Regions from separate parts of the Paenibacillus sp. PK1-4R genome, predicted to be linked through region 1. Evidence: predicted binding sites of a transcription regulator. Region 1 holds the regulator's gene; each other region holds the start of a gene.

What was found. The regulator NrdR, encoded in region 1, represses ribonucleotide reductase genes. The targets are predictions, from matches to a motif close to AACACNATATATNGTGTT.
Region 2: a site for NrdR is predicted at 1,393-1,410, ahead of QNO02_RS28105 (anaerobic ribonucleoside triphosphate reductase). Genes of this name have one in related genera too.
Region 3: a site for NrdR is predicted at 1,940-1,957, ahead of QNO02_RS10285 (adenosylcobalamin-dependent ribonucleoside-diphosphate reductase). Genes of this name have one in related genera too.

Annotation. Positions count from the first base shown of each region.
Region 1 covers NZ_CP126535.1:2,181,510-2,184,795, forward strand. The annotation lists gene QNO02_RS09550 (manganese efflux pump) at 1-75, shown strand, start outside; gene coaE (dephospho-CoA kinase) at 85-681, shown strand; gene QNO02_RS09560 (lytic transglycosylase domain-containing protein) at 678-1,241, shown strand; gene QNO02_RS09565 (alpha/beta-type small acid-soluble spore protein) at 1,323-1,544, opposite strand; gene nrdR (transcriptional regulator NrdR) at 1,661-2,128, shown strand; tRNA gene QNO02_RS09575 (tRNA-Ala) at 2,314-2,386, shown strand; gene QNO02_RS09580 (S-layer homology domain-containing protein) at 2,632-3,286, opposite strand, start outside.
Region 2 covers NZ_CP126535.1:6,472,625-6,475,910, forward strand. The annotation lists gene QNO02_RS28100 (ATP-binding response regulator) at 1-977, opposite strand, end outside; gene QNO02_RS28105 (anaerobic ribonucleoside triphosphate reductase) at 1,457-3,286, shown strand, end outside.
Region 3 covers NZ_CP126535.1:2,336,364-2,339,649, reverse strand. The annotation lists gene QNO02_RS10285 (adenosylcobalamin-dependent ribonucleoside-diphosphate reductase) at 1-1,878, opposite strand, end outside; gene QNO02_RS10280 (DEAD/DEAH box helicase) at 2,443-3,286, shown strand, end outside.

The sequences.
Region 1 (3,286 bases):
CTGCGCTGGATGCGAAGACTGTCTGTATTGCCAGCACTATTGTTAATGATTATGGGAATAATGAAGCTGTTATGAGGTGAAACGATGAATATAGGCTTAACCGGCGGGATCGCGACAGGCAAAAGCAGTGTTTCCGCCTATCTCGCCAGTAAGGGAGCGTTGCTCATCGATGCAGACGTTATTGCCCGGGAAGTTATGATGCCCGGGCATCCCGTGTTGGCCGCCGCTGTTAAGCGGTTTGGACAAGCCATACTGAACGAGGATGGAACACTGGATCGAAAAAAGCTCGGAAGCATTGTTTTTCAACAACCCGAGGAACGAAAGGCACTGGAGGCTATTACACATCCGGCGATTCGAAGAGAGATGCGTGAACGGGCTGCTGCATACGAATTGCAACATCCGGATAAACTTGTGGTGTCAGATATTCCTTTGCTCTATGAATCAGGTCTGGAAGATGGTTTCGAGGAAGTCATGGTTGTATATGTTCCAAGGTCGATCCAACGAGATCGCTTGATGAGTCGGGATGGAATGACTGCAGCACAGGCTGAGGCACGAATGAATGTTCAGATGGATATTGAGCGCAAAAAACAGCTGGCAGACATTGTCATTGATAACAGCGGCTTATGGTCTGCGACGGAGCAGCAAATTGACTCATTTCTACAGCGTAAGGGTTTGTTATGAGAGTATTACGCAAGAAACGTGTACTGCTGTTGATGTTTGTGTCCTTTGTACTGGTATTATTTCTGAATACTAACTGGATGGCATGGTTCTATCCCATTCATTATAAGGAAGAGATTCGTACCCAATCTCAGAGCTATGAGGTTGATCCGTTTCTGATTGCTTCCATTATCAAGGTGGAGACCAATTTTAAGACAAGCAAGGAATCCAAACGAGGAGCCATTGGGCTCATGCAACTGATGCCAGACACGGCCAACTGGATACTGGAACAAGCCAAAATTCCCGACACTTCGCTGGAGGAATTAAAGCACGAGCCTGAACGCAATATTCAGTTAGGTACATGGTATCTGCGAAATCTGTCCGATCAATTCGATGGCAATGAAGCAGTTATGATCGCTGCCTATAATGCGGGTCCAGGCAAAGTGAACAGTTGGCTTAGAGATGGTGTATGGGATGGCTCGTTCGATACGGTGAAAGATATTCCGTTTGGTGAAACGCGTCACTATGTACAAAGAGTCATTTACTATTATAATCAGTATGTAAAGATCTATAATACGTTCTAAGTATATAAGTAGAAGCACAGAGCAGGCCGGTTATTCACCGGCCGCTCCATGCTCCTCTTGTAGCGTATTACGATGCAGATATTATTGGTATTGACCTGCCAATTGCTGTTCTGCAATTGTTACCAGACGCTTCGTGATGTATCCACCGATCGAACCGTTCTCGTAAGAAGTCATGTTACCTTGGTATCCGTCTTGTGGGATGCTGATTCCGAGTTCTTGAGCAACTTCGTATTTCAGTTGTTCGAGGGCTGCGGAAGCTCTAGTTACCACCAGGTTGTTGGAGTTACCGTTGCTTTGTGCCATTGCTGTTCACCTCCTCGCGGGTTGGTAAAAGTATTATGTGTCGGCAATGCGTTTTTCATTACAAAATCAGTACAGGGAATATGTGGTAAAAAGTAAAACGTGGGAAGTGATCTGATTTGAAGTGTCCTTATTGCGGTTATATGGGTACCAAAGTGCTTGATTCGCGTCCGGCCAACGAAGCAAAATCCATTCGTCGTCGCCGTGAGTGTGAGCAGTGTGCCCGAAGATTTACAACGTTTGAGATGATTGAGGAGACTCCACTGATTGTCATTAAGAAAGATGGCAGTCGTGAAGAGTTCAGCCGGGACAAGATCCTTCGCGGGCTTATTCGTGCCTGTGAGAAACGTCCAGTCTCAGTAGAGACCTTGGAGATGATGGTATCTGAAGTGGAGAAATCTCTGCGTAATACAGCTGATGCTGAAGTGGAGAGTCGCCAGATTGGTGAGTTATTGATGGAACAGTTGTTTCCAGTCGATGAAGTGGCGTATGTCCGTTTTGCATCGGTATATCGCCAGTTCAAAGATATCAATATGTTCATGAAAGAACTGAAATCCCTGTTGTCCAAAGACGATCTGGAGGATTAGTGAAGTGGGTAAAGGGAGAAGAGCAGTCTGGAGTTCCAGTCCGTATGTGCCAGTGAAATCGGTTGTTCTTCTCCAAACACTTTGGATCATGAAAAAGTGATTGACAGCGAAAGCTGGATTTTATATGATATAGGAGTCGCCTGTGGAACGTAGCAGTGTTGGACAAGTTATCTATTTCATATCCTGGGGCCTTAGCTCAGCTGGGAGAGCGCATCGCTGGCAGCGATGAGGTCAGGGGTTCGATCCCCCTAGGCTCCATAATCAAGAACGCCATCACATTATTGCGATGGCGTTTTTTTGTGGTGAAATAAATCAGAACATTTATTAATGAAGTAGAATTTTGGACTTGGGGTCGAGCTTGGGGACGAATATTCTAGATGCAAAAATCGAGGGTTTAAAGTCCTGATCGTAGAGTTGTCAAAAAAGTACAGTTTGAAAACAAGGAGACCCTTCCGGCTGGATATTGTCCAACCGGAGGGGTTTGTATTTTTATGTATACGCTTTCACTTAGCCAGATATTCGACGAACCTTACAAAGATCGTGGCTACTTCGGCGCGGGTGGCGGTGGTTTTGGGAGCAAAAAAGTTGTCCGGCTTGCCTAATACAATGCCGATGTCCCGCAGTGCCTGAACGGCCTCCAACGCCCAGGAACTAATTTCACTCTCGTCCGTGAAGGACTTAGAGTGTCTTTGAGGTATCTCATAGCCCTTGTACTTCATGTAGTTGTACAGTATCACCAGCATCTGCTCGCGCGTCATCGGTGAATTGGGGTCAAACAGGTCTGCGTTTGTACCGTTGACTATGCCTTTTTCGGCCGCCCACTCGGCTGCCGCCGTGTACCACTGTCCGTCCGTCACGTCGCTAAAGCGGGAACTCGTATAGCTGGAGAGGTTTACGTTCTCAAGATTGGCCAGTACCTGCACGAACATTGCACGCGTCATTGCGGTGCCGGGTGAGAACGTTGTGGACGTCGTGCCGTTGAAAAGATCGTATGTGTAGGCGAAATTTATATCGTTGTAGAACCAGTCGTCCATGTTGGCATCCCTGAAAGGATTGCCTGTTATCACGAGGAAGCCCAGTGGGGTGGCGTCATCAAACGCCAGCTCCGTAGCCTCACGGATGTTCAGCGAGATGCCGTTGTCTAAGCCAACTCTTGCG
Region 2 (3,286 bases), 2.7 Mb from region 1:
AGAACGGAACCTTCACGCGTTGAATCGAGAGCATACTGAATGACGTGTGCAAGCAACTGTCCGATCTTGACTTCATCACCAACGAACACTTGTGATACATTCAGTTCAAGATTTAATCCCAGCTCAATGTTCTTGCCCGTCGCAATGCCGGCATAGAGATACACGGTATTCTCAATGGTGCCTACCAGATCAAACGGATCATCATGTATAACCGTTTTACCTGCTTCATTAATGTTGAAATTCATCATATTATTCAGCAAGGAAAGCAGAATATTGCCGCTTGTCTCAATCATGTTCACATATTCGGACTGCTCCTCTGGCATATCCGGTGTGCGCATCAGATCTGTCAGTCCCAAAATACCATTCAAGGGATTGCGAATCTCGTGACTCATCAATTTCAACATCTGTGTTTTGGTCATGGCCTCAGATTCGGCACGTTCTTTCTCTGCCTGGAGCTGTTCTTGCATTTGTTCCGAATCACTCAATTTCCGCTCCTGAACATGCAACGTGCTTTCCAAATCGACAACATAGCCCAGGAATACAGCCATCGCCTTCAGTGTCTTCATATCGGTTTCGCTGATCACATAACCAGGATCATCCATTAGACATATGGTACCAAATGTTTCGCCCGATCTTCTCATAATAGGCACGCCCACGAAGAAGCGATTGCCAAGTCCGCTCGTAACGCCCATGGATCGTGTCATCGGATGTTCACATGTATCCGGGATCGTAAGAACACTACCGTTGTCTCTTAATACCAGGCTGCAATATGAATCCGTAAAAGGAAGTGTACTGCCTTTAACAACTAACTCTTCCGTACGATTAAAGGCCTCCAAAATGACATTGGTCACACCGTCATTCGTGGCAATAAAGATGGTATTGACCTTCAATATACCGCTTAATACGTCTACGATATGGGCCGCAGCTTCCTTTATATCTTCATAGAAGCCTCTCGTAATGCCTTCTGCCGTCCCCATGATCCACCCCTTTTGTCTTAGCTGCACTTTCTAATCTGTATATCAGAATGTTAATCACGTACAAGGGCTCATCAAGAATCCGAATAGCTGTCACAATCTATACTTATATGATTAACACCGTAGAAGTAAAAGAGAATCATACTGCCTGCCGATAGCCCGTTTTCGGACAAAAGCAGGTCTTGAACTGATAGTTAAAGACTGAAAATGTACTGCAAATCGCCTTTTCAGCTTGATTAAAGTCCATCTTGTCCAACTTCGAATATTATCCTTGCAAGATAACTAGAAATTATACGCTTCTACTCAGACTTTGGAAACCTTTATCCGCAGCAATTAAAGGAAAGTCCACTTTGCCCACTACGTTGTGTGACCATTATCACACCCAAAAAACCACATATAGTTTATAAATGGATAATACGAATCTACATATAGTATTTAACGTGAATTAAATGATAACCAAATCATTTTAGGAGGAACCTTACATGAACATGCTTGAGTATGCCACTCCACCGGCATCCGATCTATTATCCGACCTGGGAAGACGCATTATTGGCGCAGAAGACGCCGATACGCTGAGGGAAAATGCAAATCTGAACGGGGACTCCTTCAGCGGCAAGATGAGCAGGCTCGGTTCGGAGACCGCCAAGTGGCATGCTCTGCGTCATGTGTTGCCGGAAGAGCTTGCCCAAGCTGTGGAGAATGGGGATCTGTATGTACACGATCTGGATCAGTATGCACTTGGAACGACCAACTGCATCTTTATCCCGTTTGACCGTCTCCTTGCTGCGGGTTTCAATACAGGCAACGGATCGGTTCGCACACCTCAGACGATCATGTCTGCAATGGCCCTGGTTGCGATCATCTTCCAATCCCAGCAGAACAGTCAATATGGCGGTGTATCGGCCAATAAGATTGACTGGGATTTGGCCCCTTATGTACAGCGATCGTTCCGCAAACATTATCGCAAAGGGCAACGCCTCTTTGGTGAGCATGCCCTGCTTGAGGATGAACAGCTTTATCTGGACAGCATCGAAGCGAAAAATCAGTGCCCGCGCGCATATGCCTTCGCCTATGAAGAGACTGAGCTGGAGACAGGACAAGCTGCTGAATCACTGATTCATAACTTGAATACAATGAGCAGCCGGGCAGGTGGTCAGATTCCATTCACTTCACTGAACTATGGATTATGTACTTCAGCGGAAGGAAGGTTGGTATCGCGTTCATTGCTCGAAGCAACCATCCGTGGCCTGGGCAACGGGGAGACTCCCGTGTTCCCTCAACATATTTTCCAATGTAAACAGGGGATCAATCAGGCTCATGGAGAGCCGAACTATGATTTGTTCCGCCTCGCAGTCACCTGTTCATCCCGGCGGATGTATCCCAACTTTGTCAATGTTGATGCTTCGTTCAATCTGCCTTTCTATCATCCGGAAGATCCGGATACGATCATTGCAACTATGGGATGCCGCACACGTACACTGGCTGACCGGTTTGGTCGCAATCGTCAAAGTGGCAAAGGTAATCTGTCCTTCAACACCATTAACCTCGTGAAACTCGGCATCCGGTTTGGCATCTGCCAAGGTGCCAGAGCTGTCGCTGACCGTGCGGGATTCTACACTGCTTTGGAGTCGGTTATGCATAATGCCACTTCCGGCCTGCTGCATCGCTACCGAATTCAGACAGCACAGCCTGCCAAAGCATCGGACTTCATGATGCGGGAGGGTGTATGGGAAGGTGGAGAACAGCTTGGCCCGAACGAGCCGGTTGCCGATCTATTAAAACATGGAACATTATCTCTTGGTTTTATCGGTCTTGCGGAATGTATGACAGCTCTCTATGGGCGCCATCATGGGCAGGACCCACATGTACACCACGAAGCGCTCAACATTATTCGGACCATGAGAGAGTTCTGTGACCGGATGAGCGAGCAGCATAACCTGAATATCACCCTGTTTGCCACACCTGCCGAAGGCTTGTCCGGCAAATTCACGAAGATCGACAGAGAACGATACGGCCTCATTGCCGGGGTTAATGATCGTGAGTATTATACGAACTCATTCCATATCCCGGTATACCACACTCTTCCAGCTTATCGGAAGATTGAACTGGAGGCCCCGTTCCACACTTTATGTAACGCGGGTGCAATCTCCTATGTGGAGCTTGACGGAAACGTTCGGGCCAACACCGTAGCTTTCCTGCGAATTGTGCAGTATGCACTGGCACAGGATATCGGTTATTTCTCTATTAATCATCCGATTGATCGCTGCCCTGCATGTGGTTATGAAGGCGTCATTGGGGATGTATGTCCAGGC
Region 3 (3,286 bases), 150 kb from region 1:
TCCCTTGCAGCCTAGGTCGAAGGCCAGTTCGTACAGCTCAGCCGTATCCTCCACTGTAAAATCAGCCGGACAGTTGGCCGTCTTCGAGATCGAACTATCCACCCATTGCTGGATCGCAGCCTGCACCCGAATATGATTCTCAGCCGACAGATCCATCGCCGTCACATAATAATCTGGTAAAAATTCACCTGGATGTTCATCCAGCCAATCTTGTGCAATCGGTACGAACTGTTCATCATAACCTAGACGGCTTTGACGGAAATACTTGAAGGCAAAATACGGCTCAATACCTGTTGATGTGCCCACCATCGTACCTGTACTGCCCGTTGGCGCCTGTGTGATCAGTGTGACATTTCGAATGCCCTGTTTACGAATGGCCTCTCCCACTTCAGGATAGGTCGCAACCATGTTTTTCATAAATCCACTCTGTAAGTACGGTTCAGCTTCAAATGCTGGGAAAGCACCCTTCTCTGCTGCAATCTCTGCCGATGCCAGGTAGGCCTCCTTTGCCATGAACCCATACAGTTTATCCAGAAAAACAAGAGATTCAGGACTGCCATATCGTATACGCAGCTTAATCATCAGCTCTGCCAGTCCCATTGTGCCAAGTCCAACCCGGCGTTCACGCTGCTGATTCAATCTATTTTCCTCAAAATGATATGGTGTTGCATCGATGACATTGTCCAAAAATCTAGCCGAGATGCGAGTGGTTTCCGCCAGTTCATCCCATGCCACATCATGATTTGTTTCATCGTAGAATTTGGACAAATTGATTGCTGACAGATTACATACACCCCAGGCAGGCAGACCCTGTTCCGCGCAAGGATTAGTACAGATGATCGGATTGAAATACCAGCTGTTGGACATCTGGTTATAGTACTCCATGAATACCACACCGGGCTCTGCCGATTTCCAGGCTGATTCAATAATGGTATGCCAGATTTCGCGAGCCTTCAGTGTACGATAGTGCACCACCGAATGACCTGCGGCTTTCCATTGCTGCATATCCCCGTTCCACTCGGTGTCGTAGTCCGGATCGTTCGTATCGGGGAAAACCAAATCCCAATCTCCGTCCTGCTTGACAGCCTCCATAAATGCGTTGCTCACACATACCGACAGATTGGCATTGGTCACCTGCCCCATCGTTTGTTTCACGGTAATAAAATCAAGCACATCCGGATGCCAGTCATTCATCATCAGCATAAGCGCACCCCGGCGGCTTCCGCCCTGTTCAATCAGTCCCGTCGTATAACTGAATAGTCCGCCCCACGATACGGAACCGCTGGATGATCCGTTGACCCCTTTGACCACCGCTCGGCGAGGACGCAAAGAGGACAAATTAATCCCAACGCCTCCCCCACGTGCCATAATTTCCGTCATCTCGGTCAAGGTCTTCATGATGCCACCCCGACTGTCCTGCGGAGACGGAATGACATAACAATTGAAAAGTGTCAGCTCATCGCTTGCCCCCGCGCCCGCAGCAATGCGGCCTCCGGGTACTAACTTCCAATCTTCCAATACGGAGCGGAACTTGGACTCCCACGTTGCCCGCTGATCCGCTGTGGATTCGACAGAAGCCATCGCTTTGGCAAGACGGTCCCACATCTCTTCCGGTGTTTTTTCTATATTAAGTGTCAGTTTCTCCACGTTTGTCTCGAGGATCTCTCCGCTTCGAGTCCTTACTTGTACAAGCTGGCCCTGTCGTTCTATGATTTCGCCCACTTCCTTGGTTGGGAACTTGGGATCATCCTTCGTTAATACCAATACCACATCTCCGACCTTGGCATGATTCGAATCAGCGTCCTTCCAGGCGTATCGGTCCAGAAATATTTTTTCGCTAAGTCCTTCTAATTGATGCGATCGTTGGTTTGATTTCATCGCTACATTCAACCTCCCCGGTATAAAGCTCCATTTTCACTATAAGAGTAAACTATGATAAAACACCACATATAGTGATACAAAACCAGTATATTACACCATATATTGATTTTCCATGCGACTTTTATCATAGTCCATCTTCATAGACTCCCCATACTCGGACAAGCTTCTTCACACACCCTCATACGCATGAATACGACATCTGTGAATTTTTTGGCACAGAAAAAACATGTGCCTTCACTAAATTTCTGGGTTCAATATAAGTTAAACTAATCATTTGCACGTCAACGGAGAGGACAGAAAAAACCTGAAAAAGCGAAGCGTTCGCCTAAAAGCTTTCTGAAAGAAAGCTGCATCGAAAGCATACGCTATCCCCGGATTTCCCCTCCAGAAAAGGGAATCAAAGAAATCTGGGGATAACAGCGATTGGAAGGTTGTTCTGTCATCGTAGTGTTCGTGCAAATAAACTGTAGTTCAACTTGTATAGTTATGAACTGACTCTCATTCGTCCATACTATTACCTACGAATAAAACGTCATCACGTATGGCAGGGGAGGAAGCACAATGAACCGGAAAAACCCGCACCACATGAATCAACCAGTAGCCGAACTGCCCGTTCCGTTGGAATTTGATCGAAGCTGGATTAATCAATTAGAATCACGACTGGATAAAGGAGGTCCTTGGGGGGATTATCGACTCTTCCAACTGGGCATTCAAGCCGAAGAGACCAACCTGATTCCCAATTTTGACGAGATCCAGTGTTTGAAACATCTACAAGGCCTTACTCCACTTCCTCACCAGATGGACACTGCACGCAGAGTATTATTTGAAATGTCAGGCCGGGCCATTCTCGCCGATGAGGTGGGTCTTGGCAAAACCATTGAAGCCGGTCTCATTCTGAAAGAATATATGGTTCGAGGTCTCGTATCCAAGGTACTCATTCTCGTGCCAGCATCTCTTGTGCTGCAATGGGTACGGGAGTTGAATTCGAAATTTGGCATCCCTGCGATTGCCCAGAAAAAGGCCTATTCCTGGCAGAATGAAGTGGTTGTTGCTTCCATGGATACAGCCAAACGGGACCCGCATAAAGATATGCTGCTGAATACTGATTACGACATGATTATTATTGACGAGGCACATAAGCTCAAAAACAAGAAAACAACCAACTATCAATTCATGCTGAAATTACGCAAAAAGTATTGTCTGCTGCTTACAGCTACACCTGTGCAGAACGATATGAGTGAATTGTTCAATCTGATCAACCTGTTGAAGCCCGGTCAACTGGGTCGTCAGGGTGACTTTGCGGCCAACTTTGTTGTAGACAAGCGGGTTCCGAAAAATCAGGAACAGCTTAAGAACGAGTTATCCAAAGTCATGATTCGTAACCGCCGCGGCGAAGGCCCCGTTC